DNA from 3 places in the Kluyvera chengduensis genome. Region 3 is predicted to be linked to each of the others. Evidence: predicted binding sites of a transcription regulator. Region 3 holds the regulator's gene; each other region holds the start of a gene.
The links. The regulator PurR, encoded in region 3, represses purine synthesis genes. The targets are predictions, from matches to a motif close to CANGCAAACGTTTGCNTG.

Region 1 (6,620 bases), on a different contig from region 3:
TGGGACCCGTATGCCCGCGGAGCCATCTTCGGCCTGACCCGCGGCGTGAACTCGAACCACATTATTCGCGCTACGCTGGAATCCATCGCCTACCAGACCCGTGACGTGCTGGAAGCGATGCAGGCAGACTCTGGCATTCGTCTGCACGCCCTGCGCGTGGACGGCGGCGCGGTCGCCAACAACTTCCTGATGCAGTTCCAGTCCGACATTCTAGGCACTCGCGTTGAGCGTCCGGAAGTGCGTGAAGTCACCGCGCTCGGCGCGGCCTACCTGGCCGGTCTGGCGGTCGGCTTCTGGCAGAACCTGGATGAGCTGCAGGAAAAAGCGGTGATTGAGCGCGAGTTCCGCCCGGGGATTGAAACCACCGAGCGTAACTACCGCTACAGTGGCTGGCAGAAAGCGGTGAAACGCGCGTTAGCGTGGGAAGATCACGAAGGGTAAGTGTCGCACGGTATGCCCCCCTCACCCTAGCCCTCTCCCCACGGGGGAGAGGGAACCGAACGGCATCCGTTTGTAGGCCTGATAAGCGTAGCGCCATCAGGCAAAAAAATGCCGGAGACTATCTCCGGCATTTTTATTTCAGCCAAATATCGGCAGCATCAAATACAGCTTAATCACCAGCGCGTTGACGATATCAATAAAGAACGCCCCCACCATCGGTACCACCAGAAACGCCATATGTGACGGCCCGAAACGCTCGGTAATCGCCTGCATATTGGCAATCGCCGTTGGCGTTGCGCCAAGGCCAAAGCCGCAGTGACCCGCCGCCAGCACCGCCGCATCGTAGTTTTTGCCCATCAGACGGTAGGTGACGAAAATCGCGTACAGGCCCATCGCCACGGTCTGCACCGCCAGAATCACAATCATCGGCAGCGCCAGATCCGCCAGTTCCCATAGCTTGAGGCTCATCAGCGCCATCGCCAGGAACAGCGACAGGCTGACGTTGCCCAGCACCGACACCGCTCGCTCGAACACGCGGTAAAAGCCCATCAGCGCCAGGCCGTTGCTGAGGATCACCCCGACAAACAGCACGCAGACGAACGTCGGCAGCTCCAGCGCCGTACCGGCGAGCAGTTGCGCAATGACTTTACCCAGCGTCAAACAGATGGCAATCAGCGCGATAGTTTCAATCAGCACCAGCGAGGTAATGCTGCGCCCCACGTCCGGCTTTTCAAACGCCGTCGGCACTTGCAAATCGTCCGGCGTACCATCCGGTGACGACGAGTGTTTCACCAGATAGCGCGCCACCGGCCCGCCAATCAGGCCACCGAGCACCAGCCCAAAGGTAGCGCAGGCCATCGCCACTTCCGTCGCATTTTCAAAGCCATATCGTTCGATAAACAGCTTGCTCCACGCCGCCCCAGTGCCGTGACCGCCGGAGAGGGTAATCGAGCCCGCCAGCAACCCCATCAGCGGGTCGAGGCCTAAGAGCTTCGCCATGCCAATGCCCAGCGCGTTTTGCAGCAGCAGCAGCCCAACGACTACAATCAGGAACGTCCCCACCACCTTGCCGCCCGCACGCAGGCTAGCGATATTGGCGTTAAGGCCGATTGTCGCGAAGAACGCCAGCATCAGCGGGTCCTTCAGGCTCATATCAAAGTCGATTTCCCAGCCCATGCTCTTTTTCAGCACCAGCAGCGCCAGCGCGACCAACAGGCCGCCCGCAACGGGCTCGGGGATGGTGTATTTCTTAAGGAAGGGAACGCTCTGAACCAGTTTTCGTCCTAGCAGCAACACCAGCGTTGCGGCAACGAGCGTCGATAAAGTATCGAGATGAAACATAATTACAGCTCCTGACTAAAACGCATGATTCATTCACACGCGACCAATTTCCCATGTCGTTCACGCCTCCTCATGAGGCGTCGAGCAAAAGTGTAAGCAAGAAAAAGGTGATTAGGGTAGAAAAACGTATTATTTGTCATCATTTTCGTTAACTTACTCCGGCAAAACCCCTTATTTTGCGCGGCTATTTTCCGCAATAATATGCCATCAGTGAAAGCAACCGATTGCTTTTACCAGCCAGTCCGCTAAAATCGCCACTTTTCCACCACGGGATTACCTCTGAGATGTCTTCTAACACACTCGATCAAGCCAATGCGCAACCGATTGCGCATTCGCAGAACAGCGAATTAATCTATCGTCTGGAAGATCGTCCACCGCTGCCGCAGACGCTGTTCGCCGCGTTTCAGCACCTGCTGGCGATGTTTGTTGCGGTGATCACCCCCGCGCTGCTCATCTGCCAGGCGCTTGGCCTGCCAGCGGAAGACACTCAGCACATTATCAGCATGTCGTTATTCGCCTCCGGCGTGGCGTCCATCATTCAGATTAAAGCCTGGGGCCCAGTAGGTTCTGGCCTGTTGTCGATTCAGGGCACCAGCTTCAACTTCGTCGCCCCGTTAATCATGGGCGGCACGGCGCTGAAAACCGGTGGCGCGGACGTACCCACAATGATGGCGGCGCTGTTCGGCACCCTGATGCTGGCAAGCTGCACCGAAATGGTTATCTCCCGCGTGCTGCATCTGGCGCGCCGCGTGATTACACCGCTGGTTTCCGGCGTGGTGGTGATGATTATCGGCCTGTCGCTGATTCAGGTTGGCTTGACCTCCATCGGCGGCGGCTACGCGGCGATGGCAGACCACACCTTCGGCGCGCCGAAAAACCTGCTGCTGGCAGGGATCGTGCTGGCCATCATTATTCTGCTTAACCGCCAGCGTAACCCGTACCTGCGCATCGCCTCTCTGGTGATTGCCATGGCGGCAGGCTACCTGATGGCGTGGTTCCTCGGCATGCTGCCGGAGAACGCCGCGCCAGCGAACAGCAGCCTGATTACCATCCCAACGCCGCTTTATTATGGCCTGGGCATCGACTGGGGCCTGCTGCTGCCGCTGATGCTGGTATTTATGATTACCTCCCTCGAGACCATCGGTGACATCACCGCCACCTCTGACGTTTCCGAGCAGCCGGTTTCCGGCCCGGTTTATATGAAGCGTCTGAAGGGCGGCGTGCTGGCAAACGGTCTGAACTCTTGCGTCTCAGCGGTGTTCAACACCTTCCCGAACTCCTGCTTCGGGCAGAACAACGGCGTGATCCAGCTGACCGGCGTTGCCAGCCGCTACGTGGGCTTCGTGGTGGCGCTGATGCTTATCGTGCTCGGCCTGTTCCCGGCGGTAAGCGGCTTTGTGCAGCACATCCCTGAGCCGGTACTCGGCGGCGCAACGCTGGTGATGTTCGGTACCATCGCCGCTTCCGGCGTGCGCATCGTCTCCCGTGAGCCGCTGAACCGTCGTGCGATTCTGATTATCGCGCTGTCGCTGGCCGTCGGTCTGGGTGTGTCCCAGCAGCCACAAATCCTGCAGTTCGCGCCGGACTGGCTGAAAAACCTGCTCTCTTCCGGCATCGCCGCCGGTGGTATCACCGCGATTATCCTCAACCTGGTCTTCCCGCCGGAAAAAGCGTAATCCCTTCGCGGCAGTGGTTTCGCCACTGCCGCTGACATCGAATAATACGATTCCCGCCTTGAGGAATGCGCATAAATCATGCATAACAGGTTTATGTGCCCTTCTCAGGACGGAAGATCATGAAATTTCTTGGAAAGCTCATTATCTGGCTGTTGATCGCCCTGTTGTTGGTGATCCTGGCCTTCTATTTCTTACTGCAAACGCGCTGGGGCGCACGTCACGTTAGCCAGTGGCTGAGCGACAGCACCCCGTACCACGTGACGTTTGACGCGATGGACCATCGCTTTTCTTCGCCTTCTCATATCCTGCTGAAAAACGTCACCTTTGGCCGCGACGGCAAGCCCGCAACGCTGGTCGCCAAAGCGGTGGATATCGGCCTGAGTTCGCGCCAGATAACCGACCCGCTGCACGTCGATACCATTTTGTTGCAAGACGGCACGCTGAACCTTTCTCCGTCTAACGCCCCGCTGCCGTTTGCCGCTGACCGCTTGCAGCTAAACAATATGGCGCTGAACAGCCCGGAAACCGGCTGGGAGCTGAGCGCTCAGCGCGTCTCCGGCGGCGTGATACCCTGGGCTCCGGTTGCCGGTAACGTGCTGGGCACCAAAGCCCAGATTCAGATGAGCGCAGGCTCGCTGTCGCTTAATGGCATCCCGGCCACCAACGCGCTGATTGAAGGCACCCTCGACAACGGCGAGGTCACATTAACCACCGTCGGCGCCGATATGGCGCGCGGTTCCCTCACCGGCAACGCACGGCGCAACAGCGACGGCAGTTGGGTCGTGGATAATCTGCGTCTTAACGAAATTCGCATGCAGAGCGACAAGTCGCTGCTCGATTTCCTTGCGCCGCTCACCACCGTGCCGTCGTTACAGATTGGCCGGCTTGATATCACCGATGCGCGACTGCAAGGCCCGGACTGGGCGGTGACCGACCTCGACCTCAACTTGCGCAACCTGACCCTCAGCCAGGGCGGCTGGCAGAGCGATGACGGTAAAATTTCAATGAACGCCAGCGAGTTTATCTACGGCTCGCTGCATCTGCTCGACCCAATCCTCAACGCTGAATTCTCACCGCAGGGCATTGCGCTGCGTCAGTTCACCTCACGCTGGGAAGGCGGCATGGTGCGCAGTTCCGGTAACTGGCTGCGCGCCGGGAATGCGCTGGTGCTGGACGATGCGGTCTTCGCCGGGCTGGAATATACGCTGCCGGAGAACTGGAAATCGCTGTGGATGGAACAGCTTCCGCCGTGGCTGCAAAGCGTAACCCTGAAGAAATTCGGTGCCAGCCGTAACCTGGTGATTGATATCGACCCTGATTTCCCATGGCAGATCACCGCGCTGGACGGCTACGGCGCCAATCTTCAGTTAGCCAAAAACCGCCAGTGGGGCGTCTGGGGCGGCAGCGCGACGCTGAACGGCGCGGCGGCAACCTTTAACCGCATCGACGTGCGTCGTCCGTCAATGACGCTGAACGCCGATGCCTCAAACGTTAATATCACCGAGCTGAGCGCCTTTACCGAAAAAGGCATTCTGGAAGCCACCGCTACCGTTGCGCAGCAACCACAGCGCCAGACTCGCGTCACGTTGAACGGCCGAGGCGTGCCGCTGAACGTGCTCCAGCAATGGGGATGGCCAACGCTGCCGATTACCGGCGATGGGAATGTTCAACTGACGGCGAGCGGGAATGTGCAAGCCGATGCGCCGCTCAAACCGACGGTGAACGGGCAGCTGCATGCGGTGAATATGGATAAGCAGGAAGTCACCCAGCAGATGCTGGGCGGCATGATTAAGTAGCCCGGGCGAGGCGTTTACGCCGACCCCGGGGTTGGCTCGGAGCCGCCCCGGCGGCGCTGCGCTTGGCCAGGCTACAAGAGAGATCGTGCGAGGGCTCCCCTCACCCTGGCCCTCTCCCCAAAGGGGCGAGGGAGGAAACCACACGTGCCAGTTGCACAATCCGTCCCCTCTCCCCCGCGGGGAGAGGGTTAGGGTGAGGGGGAACCCTCAATACTAAAGCGTAATCACCAACTCATTACCCTGCGCCGTCACCACCACGCCGAGTTCACTACCCGCCTGCGCCCCGCCCTGCACGCCTGCCACCTGCTGAATATTGCGCAAGCACAGCGTCCAGCCGCTTGCCTTGCCGTTGCCCGTCACGGTAATCACGTTACCCTGACGTTTCGCGGTCAGCGTGTAGATAACCGAACCGTCCTGCGCTGGCACTTCACACATCGCCTGACGGCCGTCTTCCAGATGGAACAGCTGGAACGCGGTCCCTTCATGCCAGGCGTAGTTCGGCACCTGGTTGTTATTACCCAGCGCCAGCAGGGTGTTATCACGCACGTACACCGGCAGGCTCATAAAGTCGTGCTGCTGTTTATGCCAGCGGCTGCCCTGCACCTCGTCGTTGTGCCACAGGTGCGTCCAGCGGCCTTCCGGCAGGTAGAACTGCACGTCGCCCGCCTCGGTGAACACTGGCGCTACCGCCAGCGAATCGCCGAGCATGTACTGGCGGTCGAGGTAGTCGCACGCCGGGTCGTCCGGGAACTCCAGCATCATGGCGCGCAGCATTGGCGTGCCCTGCTCGTTGGCCAGCGCCGCCTGACGATACAGGTACGGCATCATGCGGCACTTCATTTCGGTGAAGTAGCGCACCACATCGCAGGACTCTTCGTCGTACGCCCATGGCACACGATAGGATTTGCTGCCGTGCAGGCGGCTGTGGCTGGAGAACAGGCCGAAGGCGCACCAGCGCTTGTAGACATCCGCCGGGGCGGTGTTTTCGAAGCCGCCAATGTCGTGACTCCAGAAACCAAAGCCGGACAGGCCGATAGACAGACCGCCGCGCAGGCTCTCCGCCATCGATTCGTAGTTGGCGTAGCAGTCGCCGCCCCAGTGCACCGGGAACTGTTGTGCGCCCACCGAGGCGGAACGGGCAAACAGCACCGCTTCTTTCTCGCCGAGGTTCTCTTTGAGCACGTTCCACACCAGCTCGTTGTAGATATAGGCGTAGTGGTTGTGCATTTTCTGCGGGTCGGCATCGTTGAACCAGCGCACGTCGGTTGGGATGCGCTCGCCAAAGTCGGTTTTGAAGCAGTCGACGCCCATCTCCACCAGACCTTTCAGCTTGTCGGCGTACCACTGACAGGCTTCCGGGTTGGTG
Region 2 (6,620 bases), 600 kb from region 3:
GACGGTTGGCGTAATCTTCTGCCAGAGATGCAGGCTTCTCACCGGTGGTTTCGGTCAGATGGTAGTTTTTCTGTACGCAGTCCAGCGGGCCGTTTTTGGCTTTAAACTGACGCTCGGCGCGTAGCTGCAGGCAGCTTAACAGCTCTGGAGAGGCGCTAAACAGCGACAGATTCCAGCCGCCAAAGTGGTTTTTCATATTGCGGCCGAGCAGGCTATGCATCGCAATCAGCGCTGGTTCGCTTTCCAGGCGTTCGCCGTACGGCGGGTTGCTGATAACGGTACCGTAAGGACCTTTCGGCAGCGGATTGGTCAGCTGCGCCACGTCTTTCACCTCAAAGGTGATAAGTTCGCCAATACCCGCGCGACGGGCGTTGCTACGCGCCAGCTCAACCACGCGGCTGTCGACGTCAGAGCCAAAGAAGCGCGATTCATAGGCGGCAAGACCGGCACGAGCGCGAGTCTGGGCATCGGCTTTTACTTCTTTCCAGACTTCATCGTCATGCTGCGCCCAGCCGCTGAAGCCCCAGTGGCCGCGGTGCAGCCCAGGCGCACGGTCAGTCGCCCACATCGCTGCTTCAATTAGCAGCGTACCGGAACCACACATTGGGTCGAGCAGTGGCGTGCCCGGCACCCAGCCGGAGCGCATAACGATAGCGGCCGCCAGGTTCTCTTTGATGGGCGCCATACCGGTACGATCGCGATAGCCGCGCAGGTGCAAACCTTCGCCGCTCAGATCGAGAGAGATATAGGCGGTCTCTTTGTTGAGACGCACGTTAATCCGCAGATCCGGATTGTCGCGATCGACGTTCGGACGCGGTAGTTTTTTGCGCGTAAAGGCATCAACGATCGCATCTTTTACCTTCAGCGCGCCGTACTGGCTGTTACGAATGCTATCGTTCAGGCCGCCGAAGCTGACCGCGAAGGTGGCATCCGGGGTGAAGATAGAGGTCCAGTCGATAGCCTGTACGCCAAGATAAAGATCGAGATCGCTCCAGACGCTACATTCTCCCAGTGGCATCATAATGCGCGACGCCAGGCGGCTCCACATCAGGCTTTTGTACAGAAGCTGCGTGTCGCCCTGGAAATGGACGCCGCCCTGGGCAATCTGGCACTCTTGGGCGCCCAGGCCTTCCAGTTCAGTTTTTAACAGCTCTTCCAGCCCACGGGCCGTACTGGCAAACAGAGAATTCATATCGTCACTTTTACTCGCAGAAAATTGTTGCGCATTATAGCCAATCTGCGCCCCATGTCATAAAGTTAAAGGCTTATTTTCGACTCAGGGACAGCGTTGTGGCTACATTATCGCGGCTTTTTATACATCCGGTGAAATCCATGCGCGGCATCGGGCTTACGCACGCCTTCGCCGATATTAGCGGTATGGCGTTTGACCGCATTTTCATGATCACCGAGCCTGATGGCACCTTTATTACCGCCCGTCAGTTCCCGGCGATGGTGCGTTTTACCCCTGCGGTCCTTCACGATGGTTTACACCTCACCGCGCCCGACGGCAGCAGTGCGTTAGTCCGTTTTGTGGATTTCGTCGGTCAGCCGTCGCCAACCGAAGTGTGGGGCAACCATTTTACCTCGCGTATTGCCCCCGATGCTATCAATCAGTGGCTCACGCCATTCTTTAAGCGCGATGTCCAGCTTCGCTGGCTGGGCGATGACCTTACCCGTCGCGTTAAGCGCCACGACGCGGTGCCGCTCTCATTCGCCGATGGTTTTCCGTTCCTGCTCACCAACGAAGCGTCGCTACGCGACCTGCAGCAGCGCTGCCGCGCCAGCGTCCGCATGGAACAGTTCCGCCCTAATCTGGTGGTGACCGGCGCGCAGGCCTGGGAAGAAGACAGCTGGAAAACGCTGCGCATTGGCGACGTGATCTTCGATGTTGTGAAACCATGCAGCCGCTGTATCTTCACGACTATCAGCCCAGAGAAAGGGCAAAAACACCCGGCAGCAGAACCACTGAGTACGCTACAGTCATTTCGCACTAACCCCGCCAACGGCGATGTGGATTTCGGTCAGAACCTGATTGCCCGCAACAGCGGTGTGGTTCGCGTGGGCGATGAAGTGGAAATTCTCACCACCGGCCCGGCCATCGTGTACAGCTCAGGGAAAAGCGACGAGGCGTTGGCCCCGCAGACGCAGCAGGATGCGCTCGTGGAGATTGACTGGGAAGGCCGTTCCTTTACCGGGAATAATCAACAGATCTTACTGGAACAGTTAGAGCAACAGGGCATTCGCGTCCCCTACTCTTGCCGGGCGGGTATCTGCGGCAGCTGCCGCGTGACGCTGCTGGACGGAGAAGTGAGCCCGCTGAAAAAAAGCGCGATAGCGAACGATGGTACGATTCTTAGCTGTAGCTGCGTGCCGAAAACCGCACTGAAGCTGAAGCTTTAAACCGCCTGCTCCAGGCTGTAACCGTCCAGCCCCGGCTGAGGTTGCAGCCTGTCGTTCATCACTTTGATAGGGTCGCCAAGCTGCATGGTGCGACCAGCCAGTACCAGCCCCGGCTGTGCCAGCAGACATAGCGCGGCGTTTTCGCCCGGCTCAACCACCAGCAAATTCACCTGACTATCATCGTCACTTAACCAAACGGCTGCGGCATCACCGATCACCGGAGACCAGCTATCTTCATGCGCGCGGAAATGCCAGCTTTTCGGCATTTGGGGTTTGAGGAAGCGAATGGCGACGAGGGCATTAAGAATTAGCTCAGCACGATGTTCTTTTGAAAGCACCAGATCACGGCATTTCTCTTCAAAGGAGAAATAAAGCGCGGCATCGTCAACGCAAAAACCGGTTGGCGCAAAAGCATCGGGTGTTAACATCCGGCGAGCAAAACGCGAACGAAACAACATACCATTGGCTAAATCGAGCATCATTCGATCGTGCTCTTCATCATAATACCAACGCCAGTTATCATCAGGTTTAATTCGCATTTTACTCCCCCGTCATATTCGCATCCAATGCATTGCCTGTTCTTCCGCTGCGTTACTTTGTCTTAAATAATAAAAGACCAATATGTTTAAATAAGCAACAGTAGGGAAATATAATGCAACCAGGGCCGGAAATAAAGCCCTGGATCACAATACTGGGAAAAATACTAGATGTGGGTAACGATTTCTTTAATCAGCGGTGGGCCTTTAAAAATAAAACCGGAATAGATCTGTACCAGAGACGCACCGGCTGCCATCTTCTCACGCGCTGCAATCACCGAGTCGATACCGCCAACGCCAATAATAGGTAATTGGCCTTTTAATTCGGCGGACAACATACGAATAATTTCGGTGCTTTTTAATTGTAATGGACGACCACTTAAGCCACCCATTTCATCGCAATTTTTCATCCCCTGAACCAGAGAACGATCCAATGTAGTATTGGTCGCAATCACCCCATCAATATTATGGCGAACTAAACTATCGGCCACCTGGATCAACTCTTCATGAGAAAGATCCGGCGCGATCTTCACCGCCACTGGAACATATTTATGATGCTTTTGTTCGAGTTCAGATTGCTTATTTTTAATACCGGAAAGGAGATCGTCAAGCGCATCACCATATTGCAGCGTACGCAGCCCTGGGGTATTTGGTGAGGAGATATTAATCGCAATATAACCCGCGTAAGCATAGATTTTTTCCATACAAATCAGATAGTCATCTTTGCCCTGCTCTACTGGCGTATCTTTATTCTTACCAATATTAATACCCAGGATCCCGTCGAAATGCGCTTTTTTCACGTTCTCGACCAGGTTATCAACGCCGTGGTTATTGAAGCCCATACGGTTGATCAACCCTTCGGCGTCGACCAGGCGGAACAAGCGCGGCTTGTCGTTACCCGGTTGTGGACGCGGCGTGACGGTACCTATCTCAATAGAGCCGAATCCCATCGCCCCTAAGGCATCGATACATTCGCCATCTTTATCCAGACCTGCGGCCAGACCCAGCGGATTTTTAAACGTCAGCCCCATGCAGGTCACCGGTTTTTCCGGTACTTTTTGACGCACGAGTGCTTCCAGCGGGGTGCCGGTGACGCGACGTAATTGTTGGAACGTTAATTCATGAGCGCGCTCTGGATCGAGCTGAAAAAGTGCTTTACGAACGAAGGGATAGTACATGAACTCTCCTGGATTCCCGGTGTGCAAACCGGGGGCGTATTATGTGCGATAACGCTCAAAAATGGAATTGACCTATGGCAAAAAAAACGCAATCGTTTTCCTTCAATTCAACCTTTACTCCACCCTGCATATGCATTTTCTGGTAATCCATCATCAGAAAAAGTATTTCGCCCTGGGTTTCCCCTCTGACACACTGATGCAAATGTTATCAATTTTAGATTAATGTTTGTTTTTAGTTATAAGGAGAGACCATGCGCGTCATTACTTTAGCAGGCAGCCCCCGTTTTCCTTCTCGCTCCAGCGCCCTGCTGGAGTACGCCCGGGAGAAACTCTCTGCCGCCGACGTTGAAGTTTTCCATTGGCATTTACAGAACTTCGACCCCGAAGATCTGTTTCACGCCCGCTTTGACAGCCCCGCGCTGCAAACCTTAACCGAGCAGTTGGCTCACGCCGATGGCTTGGTTATTGCCACGCCGGTCTATAAAGCCTCGTTTGCTGGCGCATTAAAAGCGCTGCTGGATCTGCTGCCCGAGCGTGCGCTTGAAGGCAAAGTCGTGCTGCCGCTGGCAACCGGCGGCACGGTGGCGCATATGCTGGCAGTGGATTACGCCCTGAAACCGGTTCTGAACGCGTTGAAGGCCCAGGAGATCCTGCAGGGTGTCTTTGCCGATGATAGTCAGGTGACCGATTATCAGCATAAGCCGCAGTTCAGCCCAAATCTGCACACCCGTCTGGACAGCGCGCTGGAGACATTCTGGCAGGCATTGCATCGGCGGGATATCCAGGTTCCCACGTTAAGTTCCGCGCGAATCACCGAACATGTTTGATAAAAAAAACGCCGCAGGCAAAACCAGCGGCGTTTTTGTTTGTATATAAATGTAGCCCGGCCGAGCAAAGCGACGCAGGGAGTACTACCGGGTTTCCCCGGAGTCGGCTCACGCCTCGTCCGGGCTACCGGTTATGCTAATGCTTTAGCAATCTTCTCGTACAGATCGCCGGACAGGTTTTCCAACCCTTTCAGCTGTTCCAACGCGGCACGCATTAACGCCTGACGCTTCGCATCATAGCGTTTCAGGCGGATCAGCGGCTCAATCAGACGCGAAGCCACCTGCGGGTTTTTGCTGTTCAGGATGGTGAGCATTTCCACCAGGAACTGATAGCCACTGCCGTCTGCCGCATGGAACGCTGCCGGGTTGCTGCCGGCAAAGGCACCAATCAGCGAGCGAATGCGGTTCGGGTTGTTCATGCTGAATGAACGGTGGTTCAGTAGCTTACGTACCGTGGCCAGCACGTCATCTGCCGGGCTTGTCGCCTGCAGAATCAGCCATTTATCCATCACCAGGCCGTCATGATGCCATTTGTCATCGTACTCTTGCATCAGCGCGTCGCGGCACGGCAGTTCAGCCGCCACGGCAGCAGACAGCGCCGCCAGCGCATCCGTCATGTTATCGGCATGATGGTACTGATCGCTCACCAGCTTATCGCCAAGCTCACGGTCGCCAAATGCCAGATAGCGCAGACAGGTATTGCGCAGCGAACGCTTGCCGATGTCGGCATGCTCTACGCGATAGCTGTCGAGCTTGTTGGCGTTATAAACCGCCAGACATTCGTCGGCCAGTTCAGTCGCCAGCGTACGGGTCAGCGCTTCGCGCACCGCAGCGATGGCGATAGGATCGATAATCTCGAACAGCTCAGCAATTTCGCTCGCTGATGGCAGCGTCAGGATTTCAGCCGCCAGCGCCGGGTCGATGTGCTCATCCAGCAGAATCGCGCGGAACGCGTCGGCCACGTGGACCGGCAGCGACAGCGGCTGGCCCTGCTGATGGCGAGCGACGTTCAGCTTGATATAGGTTGCAAGCAGGCTCTGCGCCGCATCCCAGCGGGAGAAGTCATTACGCGCATGACGCATCAGGAACGTCAGTTGCTGATCGCTCCATTTATATTCCAGCTTAACTGGCGCTGAGAACTCGCGCAGCAACGAGGGTACCGGCTGGAAGTAAACGTTATCGAAAACAAAGGTCTGTTCGGCCTGGGTCACGTTCAGCACGTGATGCACCGGATGCCCGTCTTTCTGCAGCGGGATCACCTTGCCTTCGTTATCGTACAGTTCAATGTCGAACGGAATATGTAGCGGGAATTTTTCATCCTGCTCAGCGGTCGCTGGCGTACGCTGACGAATGGTCAGCGTGTACTGCTCGGTTTCCGGGTTGTAGTCGTCATGCACGCTAACAATCGGCGTACCGGCCTGGCTGTACCAGCGGCGGAAATGCGACAGGTCAACGTTAGACGCATCTTCCATCGCCTGCACGAAGTCATCGCAGGTCGCAGCGCTGCCGTCGTGACGTTCGAAGTACAGCTGCATGCCTTTCTGGAAGTTGGTTTCACCCAGCAGGGTGTGCAGCATGCGGATAACTTCCGCCCCTTTCTCGTACACCGTCAGGGTATAGAAGTTATTCATTTCAATAACTTTATCCGGACGGATTGGGTGCGCCATCGGGCTCGCGTC
Region 3 (6,620 bases):
AAAAGTCGCTTCCTGCAAAAAGCAGTGAACGTAAGAAAAAGAACGCGGACAATAAATCTAACGCTAAGAAAAAATCGACTCCGGTTGCCGCTAAAAAGAAAACCACCCCAGCCGTAGCGAAAAAAGCAGCGCCAGTCTCCAGCAAATCGAAAACCGCCTCCGCTAAAACCCGCGCGAAAAGCAGCGCAGTCAAAACCGCCAGCGTCACCACGACCTGCAAGGTTCGCAAGGGTCATAAGAAGGTCTGCACCACCACTCCTGTAGAGTCCAAACCAACGACCATCGCCGCTGCGCACAAAATTCGCGTGCAGAAAGTACAGAAAACCGCGATGAATAAGCTGATGGGGCAGTTAGGTAAGCCTTACCGCTGGGGTGGCAACTCCCCGCGTACCGGTTTCGATTGCAGCGGTCTGGTCTATTACGCTTATAAAGATCTGGTCAATATTCGTATCCCACGCACCGCCAACGAAATGTATCACCTGCGCGATGCGCGTCCGGTTGAACGTGGCGAGCTAGAAAGTGGCGATCTGGTTTTCTTCCGCACTCAGGGTCGCGGTACCGCCGATCACGTTGGCGTGTATGTCGGTAACGGCAAATTTATTCAGTCTCCGCGTACCGGCCAGGACATCCAGATAACCTCGCTGAGCGAAGATTATTGGGTACGTCACTACGTCGGTGCCCGCCGCGTTGTCACCCCTAAGACAATTCGTTAATCACTTACCCCGTTTGTTAATAAACGGGGTAAGCTTATCTTTTATCTCACCTTTTAATTTGCTACTCTATCCCTACTCAGTACATGGTTATTGAGTGTACAAATATAATAAGGAGAGAAGCAATGTCGTTCGAATTACCTGCATTACCGTATGCCAAAGACGCTCTGGTCCCACACATTTCCGTGGAAACGCTTGAGTATCACTATGGCAAACACCACCAGACCTATGTCACTAACCTGAACAACCTGATCAAAGGCACCGCGTTTGAAGGCAAGACGCTGGAAGAGATCGTGCGTTCTTCTGAAGGCGGCGTGTTCAACAACGCCGCGCAGGTCTGGAACCACACCTTCTACTGGAACTGCCTGGCACCAAACGCCGGTGGCGAACCAACCGGTGCAGTCGCTGAAGCCATTACCAAATCCTTCGGCAGCTTCGCTGAATTCAAAGCGCAGTTCACCGATGCCGCGGTTAAAAACTTCGGCGCTGGCTGGACCTGGCTTGTGAAGAAAGCCGACGGCTCCCTGGCTATCGTCTCTACGTCTAACGCAGCGACCCCGCTGACCACCGACGCGACGCCGCTGCTGACCGTTGACGTGTGGGAACACGCTTACTACATCGATTACCGCAACGCGCGTCCAAACTATCTGGAGCACTTCTGGGCTCTGGTTAACTGGGAATTCGTCGCTAAGAATCTGGCAGCGTAAGCAAAAAAATAACCCGGCATCGCAACGCTTCGCCGGGTTATCTCGTATCACGCAGAAGGGAGACCTTCTGCGTTTTTGTTTTTACTGGCTGGCCAGGGCTTCTTCACCGCGAGAACGTCCGCCGAGGAAAACAACCAGTAACGCCAGAGCCGCCACTATCGCCCCCATTACCGGCACGAAACTATACCCCAGACCGCCGGAGATAACCGCCCCACCCGCAACCGCACCCAGTGCGTTACCCAGGTTAAACGCCCCGATATTCACCGAGGAAGAAAGGCCTGGTGCTTCGTGAGCCACGCGCATCACGCGCATTTGCAGCGGTGGCACCACCGCGAAGGTTGCCGCACCCCAGACCACCATGCTGAACGCCGCACCTACCTGCGTTTGCGCAAGGAAAGGTATGGCCAGCATAATCACCATCAGCAAGCCGAGGAAGCCTTTCAGCGTCCCGCTCACCGAGCGGTCTGCGAATTTACCGCCAAGGTAGTTACCGATAGAGAAGCCTACGCCAATCAGCACCAGCATCAGGGTAATAAAGCCCGGAGTGGCGTGAGTGATGGTACGCAGCACCGGAGAAATATAGGTATAGAGTGTAAACATCGCGCCCGCGCCCAGCACGGTGGTTAACAGCGCTGATAGTACCTGCGGACGCACCAGCACCGACAGTTCGCGTTTCACGTCCGGTTTTTCGCCCGCCCCGCCCTTCGGCAGCGAGAACCACAGACCCAGAATCGCGATAATGCCAAGCCCGGCGGTCGCCAGGAACGACATGCGCCAGCCGATGGTTTCGCCCAGCCACGTCGCGGCAGGCACACCACCAATATTCGCGATAGTCAGCCCCATAAACATGGTGGCTACTGCGCTCGCCTGTTTATGTTTTGGCACGACACTCGCCGCCACCACCGAGCCCAGACCGAAGAATGCGCCATGATTAAGGCTGGTAATAATGCGCGACAACAGCAGCGTGGTGTAATCCGGCGCAATGGCAGAGAGCACGTTGCCGAGGGTAAAAATCGCCATCAGAAAAATCAGCGCATTACGACGAGCACGATGAGAAAGCAGCAGCGTCATCAACGGCGCACCGACCATCACGCCGACCGCATAGGCGCTGATCAGCATCCCAGCCGCAGGAATGGAGACGTCCACCCCTTTAGCGATGACCGGCAAAAGCCCCATCGGCGAGAACTCGGTGGTGCCGATGCCAAAGGCACCGACGGCTAACGCCAGTAAGGGGAAGTTAATTTTCATGCTTAAGCTCCGATTGGCCGCACCACAGACGCGGCATAAGGACATAATGCAAAAGCATGACATCAATCACAGAAAAACAGAAGTGTGCAAAACAGCAAAAGATTATTGCGAATCAGGTAATAATCTAACAGGAGGGAGCGGACGCTCCCTCGCAGAGGAATTAGTGCAGAACAGCAGTCAACGCGGCGGCGACAATCAGCGCCAGCGTAATAACGGTGGTAGAGAGCGACAGCTTAAGTTCGGTACTCATCAATTTTTTCTCCTTTTTATTTCCACAGCAAAACTGAGCTAACTCATTTTTGCACAGTATTGCGCAAAAATCTTCACAGTTTTAGCAGGATGTTGGTTTTTGCTCTTCCACTTTGCGCCAGGATAAGTCAAAATTCGACGCTTATTTATAAGCGTACCGGCCATTGACCCCCTCCTGTCGTCCTGTATCGTTTTCCCGGCGAATCGCAATCCATAAAATTGCGTCAGGGTGTGTGAAGGCAAACGTTTTCCTTTCGATTTTATCAGGGGCAGGCCAGGGTCTGGAGTGAGATGGAATGGCAACTATTAAAGATGTAGCGAAGCGCGCAAACGTTTCCACTACAACCGTATCACATGTAATTAACAAGACGCGTTTTGTGGCTGAAGAGACACGTGAAGCCGTCTGGGCGGCTATTAAAGAGCTGCACTACTCGCCAAGCGCCGTTGCCCGTAGTCTCAAGGTCAACCACACCAAATCGATTGGCTTATTGGCAACCAGCAGCGAAGCGGCCTACTTTGCCGAAATTATCGAAGCTGTTGAGAAAAACTGCTTTGAGAAAGGCTATACCCTAATTTTGGGCAACGCCTGGAACAACCTGGAAAAGCAGCGCGCCTACCTGTCAATGATGGCGCAAAAGCGCGTTGATGGCCTGCTGGTCATGTGCTCTGAATACCCAGAGTCGCTGCTGACGATGCTGGAAGAGTACCGTCACATCCCGATGGTCGTGATGGACTGGGGTGAAGCCAAAGCGGACTTTACCGACTCCGTTATCGATAACGCCTTTGAAGGGGGTTACACCGCGGGCCGTTACTTGATTGAGCGCGGGCACCGCGACATTGGCGTGATCCCAGGTCCTCTGGAGCGTAACACCGGCGCTGGCCGTCTGGCGGGCTTTATGAAGGCCATGGAAGAAGCGCAAATTAACGTGCCAGCCAACTGGATTGTGCAGGGTGACTTTGAGCCTGAGTCAGGCTATCGCGCGATGCAACAAATCCTGTCACAGCATCCGCGCCCTACCGCTATCTTCTGCGGCGGCGACATTATGGCGATGGGTGCCCTGTGTGCGGCCGATGAAATGGGGCTACGCGTACCGCAGGATATTTCGCTGATCGGTTATGACAACGTGCGCAACTCTCGTTTCTTCACCCCAGCACTGACCACTATTCATCAGCCGAAAGATTCACTCGGCGAAACGGCCTTCAATATGCTGATGGATCGTATCGTCAGCAAGCGCGAGACGTCGCAATCGATTGAGGTGCATCCGCGTCTCATCGAACGTCGCTCCGTAGCCGACGGTCCGTTCCGCGACTACCGCCGCTAAGCGTTACCCACGGACACCCTACTCGGGTGTCCGTAACCACTCTTCATTTAACGTCTCGCTATCCCCCAGATACTCCAGCAGCCAGTTCAAGGCCGGCGACGCTTCGCTTTGCTGCCACGTCAGACAACAGGCGGCATCCGGGAACGGGTTTTCAAGCTGTAACACTACCCACTCTCCGCTTTCCAGCCACGGCTGCGCCTGATGTCCAGGCACCATTGCCGCGCAAAGCCCGGCCGAGATACAGGTTTCCGCAGAGGCCCAATCCGGTACGACCACACGTTTCTGGTTATCAAGCAGCCAGGTCGTACGCTTCGGCAGAGATCGCGACGTATCTTCCCGCACCAGCGACGGCCAGTTGCGCAACACGTCGTCGCTAAGCGGACCGTCCATCCGGGCCAACGGATGCGTGCTGGCAACCACACAGTGCCAGTTGAGCATCCCCATATCGCGGAACGCGAATCGACCGCCGACCGGAATCGCCTGGGTGGCGCCAATCGCCAGCTCCACACGACCGTCAGCCAGCGCATCCCAGACGCCGTTGAATACTTCCTGGTAAACAATCAGTTCCACATCGCTGAAATGCCGATAGAAATCGACGATGAGCTGACGAGTACGCTGAGGCTTCACGATATTATCGACAGCAATTGCCAACTGTCCGCGCCAGCCGTTAGCGATTTGCTGGCACTGCTGACGGGTGATCTGCATTTTTTTGATAACAGATCGTCCTTCCTTCAAAAACCACGCCCCCGCTGGGGTGAGTTCTACGTCGCGATGACGTCGTTCAAACAGCGGCACGGCGAGCCACTCCTCAAGCTGGCGTACCGTGTAGCTCACCGCAGAAGGCACGCGGTGTAATTCCTGCGCCGCGGCGCTAAAGCTGCCGTTGCGCGCGACTGCATCAACCACTTCCAGAGAATATTCAGACCACATTTTTTGCCTTCAAATATTTTGAATCCATGACGCAAATATTAGCGTTTCACAAGCCGTTATGCACTCTCTACACTCAGCGGCATCGTTTACTCATGATAAAAAGGGCGAAGTTTATGCAACCTGGGAAAGGATTTTTAGTCTGGCTCGCGGGATTGAGCGTATTAGGATTTCTGGCCACCGATATGTATCTCCCGGCTTTTGCCGCCATTCAGGAAGACCTGCAAACGCCGGCCTCCGCCGTTAGTGCGAGCCTCAGCCTGTTTCTGGCCGGCTTCGCCGTCGCACAACTGTTGTGGGGACCGCTGTCGGATCGCTATGGTCGTAAGCCTATTCTGTTGACGGGGTTAACCATTTTTGCGGTCGGCTGCATCGGTATGCTGTGGGTGCGCGATGGCACCACGCTGTTAGTGCTGCGCTTTGTACAGGCCGTTGGTGTCTGTGCCGCCGCGGTGACCTGGCAGGCAATGGTCACCGATTACTATCCGGCCCAGCGTACTAACCGTATTTTTGCCACCATCATGCCGCTGGTTGGGCTATCACCGGCGCTCGCCCCGCTGCTGGGTAGCTGGCTGCTGGCACACTTTGACTGGCAGGCTATTTTCGCCACGCTGTTTATTATCACGCTGCTTCTGATGCTGCCCGCATTCCGCCTGAAACCGGCCCACAAAAAGCACGCGGTGAGCGAAGATAAGCTCACCTTTATGCGTCTGTTACGCAGCAAAGACTATCGCGGCAACGTGCTTATCTACGCCGCCTGTTCGGCAAGCTTCTTCGCCTGGCTTACCGGTTCGCCGTTTATTCTCCATGAGATGGGCTACAGCCCAACGGTAATTGGCCTGAGCTATGTACCGCAAACCATCGCCTTCCTGATTGGCGGCTACGGCTGTCGCGCCGCGCTACAAAAATGGCGTGGGGCACAAATGCTGCCATGGCTTTTGGTTATATACGCGCTGAGCGTGGTGGGCACCTGGGCCGTAGGTCTGGCAGAAAATGCGTCACTGACCGCCCTGCTGATTCCATTCTGCGTGATGGCCATTGCGAACGGCGCTATTTATCCAATCGTCGTCGCACAGGCTCTGAAGCCGTTCCCGCAGGCAACGGGGCGCGCCGCCGCGCTGCAGAACACGCTGCAATTAGGGCTGTGCTTCCTTGCAAGCCTGGCGGTATCTACGCTGATTGCAACACCGCTGTTGACCACCACCAGCGTCATGCTAGTCACCGTGCTGCTTGCTGGCGTCGGTTACAAAATTCAGCTGGCCGCGCGCCGCGCTGAGCGCGATGTAGAACACGCGACTTCCCACGCCTAAACATCATTCATATCAATATCCCAGGAAATGATTAGGGCGCTAAGATTTTTAGTTGAATCAACAAACTTAGCGTCCTATACTGGATCCGCATCACATAAATAATATAGATTGAACTTATTAAGCGGGAGCAGGATAGCTTCCCGTTGA

Region 1: the regulator PurR is predicted to act here: its motif matches at 1,996-2,013, upstream of ACH1XZ_RS11870 (nucleobase:cation symporter-2 family protein).
Region 2: the regulator PurR is predicted to act here: its motif matches at 4,200-4,217, upstream of pyrD (quinone-dependent dihydroorotate dehydrogenase).

Annotation. Positions count from the first base shown of each region.
Region 1 is NZ_JBIQOI010000003.1:183,228-189,847, forward strand. It holds gene glpK (glycerol kinase GlpK) at 1-441, shown strand, start outside; gene gltS (sodium/glutamate symporter) at 580-1,782, opposite strand; gene ACH1XZ_RS11870 (nucleobase:cation symporter-2 family protein) at 2,067-3,458, shown strand; gene ACH1XZ_RS11875 (AsmA family protein) at 3,578-5,254, shown strand; gene yicI (alpha-xylosidase) at 5,468-6,620, opposite strand, start outside.
Region 2 is NZ_JBIQOI010000002.1:712,468-719,087, forward strand. It holds gene rlmKL (bifunctional 23S rRNA (guanine(2069)-N(7))-methyltransferase RlmK/23S rRNA (guanine(2445)-N(2))-methyltransferase RlmL) at 1-1,192, opposite strand, end outside; gene ACH1XZ_RS09065 (YcbX family protein) at 1,291-2,400, shown strand; gene zapC (cell division protein ZapC) at 2,397-2,939, opposite strand; gene pyrD (quinone-dependent dihydroorotate dehydrogenase) at 3,104-4,114, opposite strand; gene ssuE (NADPH-dependent FMN reductase) at 4,366-4,941, shown strand; gene pepN (aminopeptidase N) at 5,073-6,620, opposite strand, start outside.
Region 3 is NZ_JBIQOI010000002.1:110,602-117,221, forward strand. It holds gene ACH1XZ_RS06130 (C40 family peptidase) at 1-713, shown strand, start outside; gene sodB (superoxide dismutase [Fe]) at 836-1,417, shown strand; gene ACH1XZ_RS06140 (MFS transporter) at 1,499-2,665, opposite strand; gene cydH (cytochrome bd-I oxidase subunit CydH) at 2,826-2,915, opposite strand; gene purR (HTH-type transcriptional repressor PurR) at 3,211-4,236, shown strand; gene punR (DNA-binding transcriptional activator PunR) at 4,255-5,166, opposite strand; gene punC (purine nucleoside transporter PunC) at 5,280-6,473, shown strand.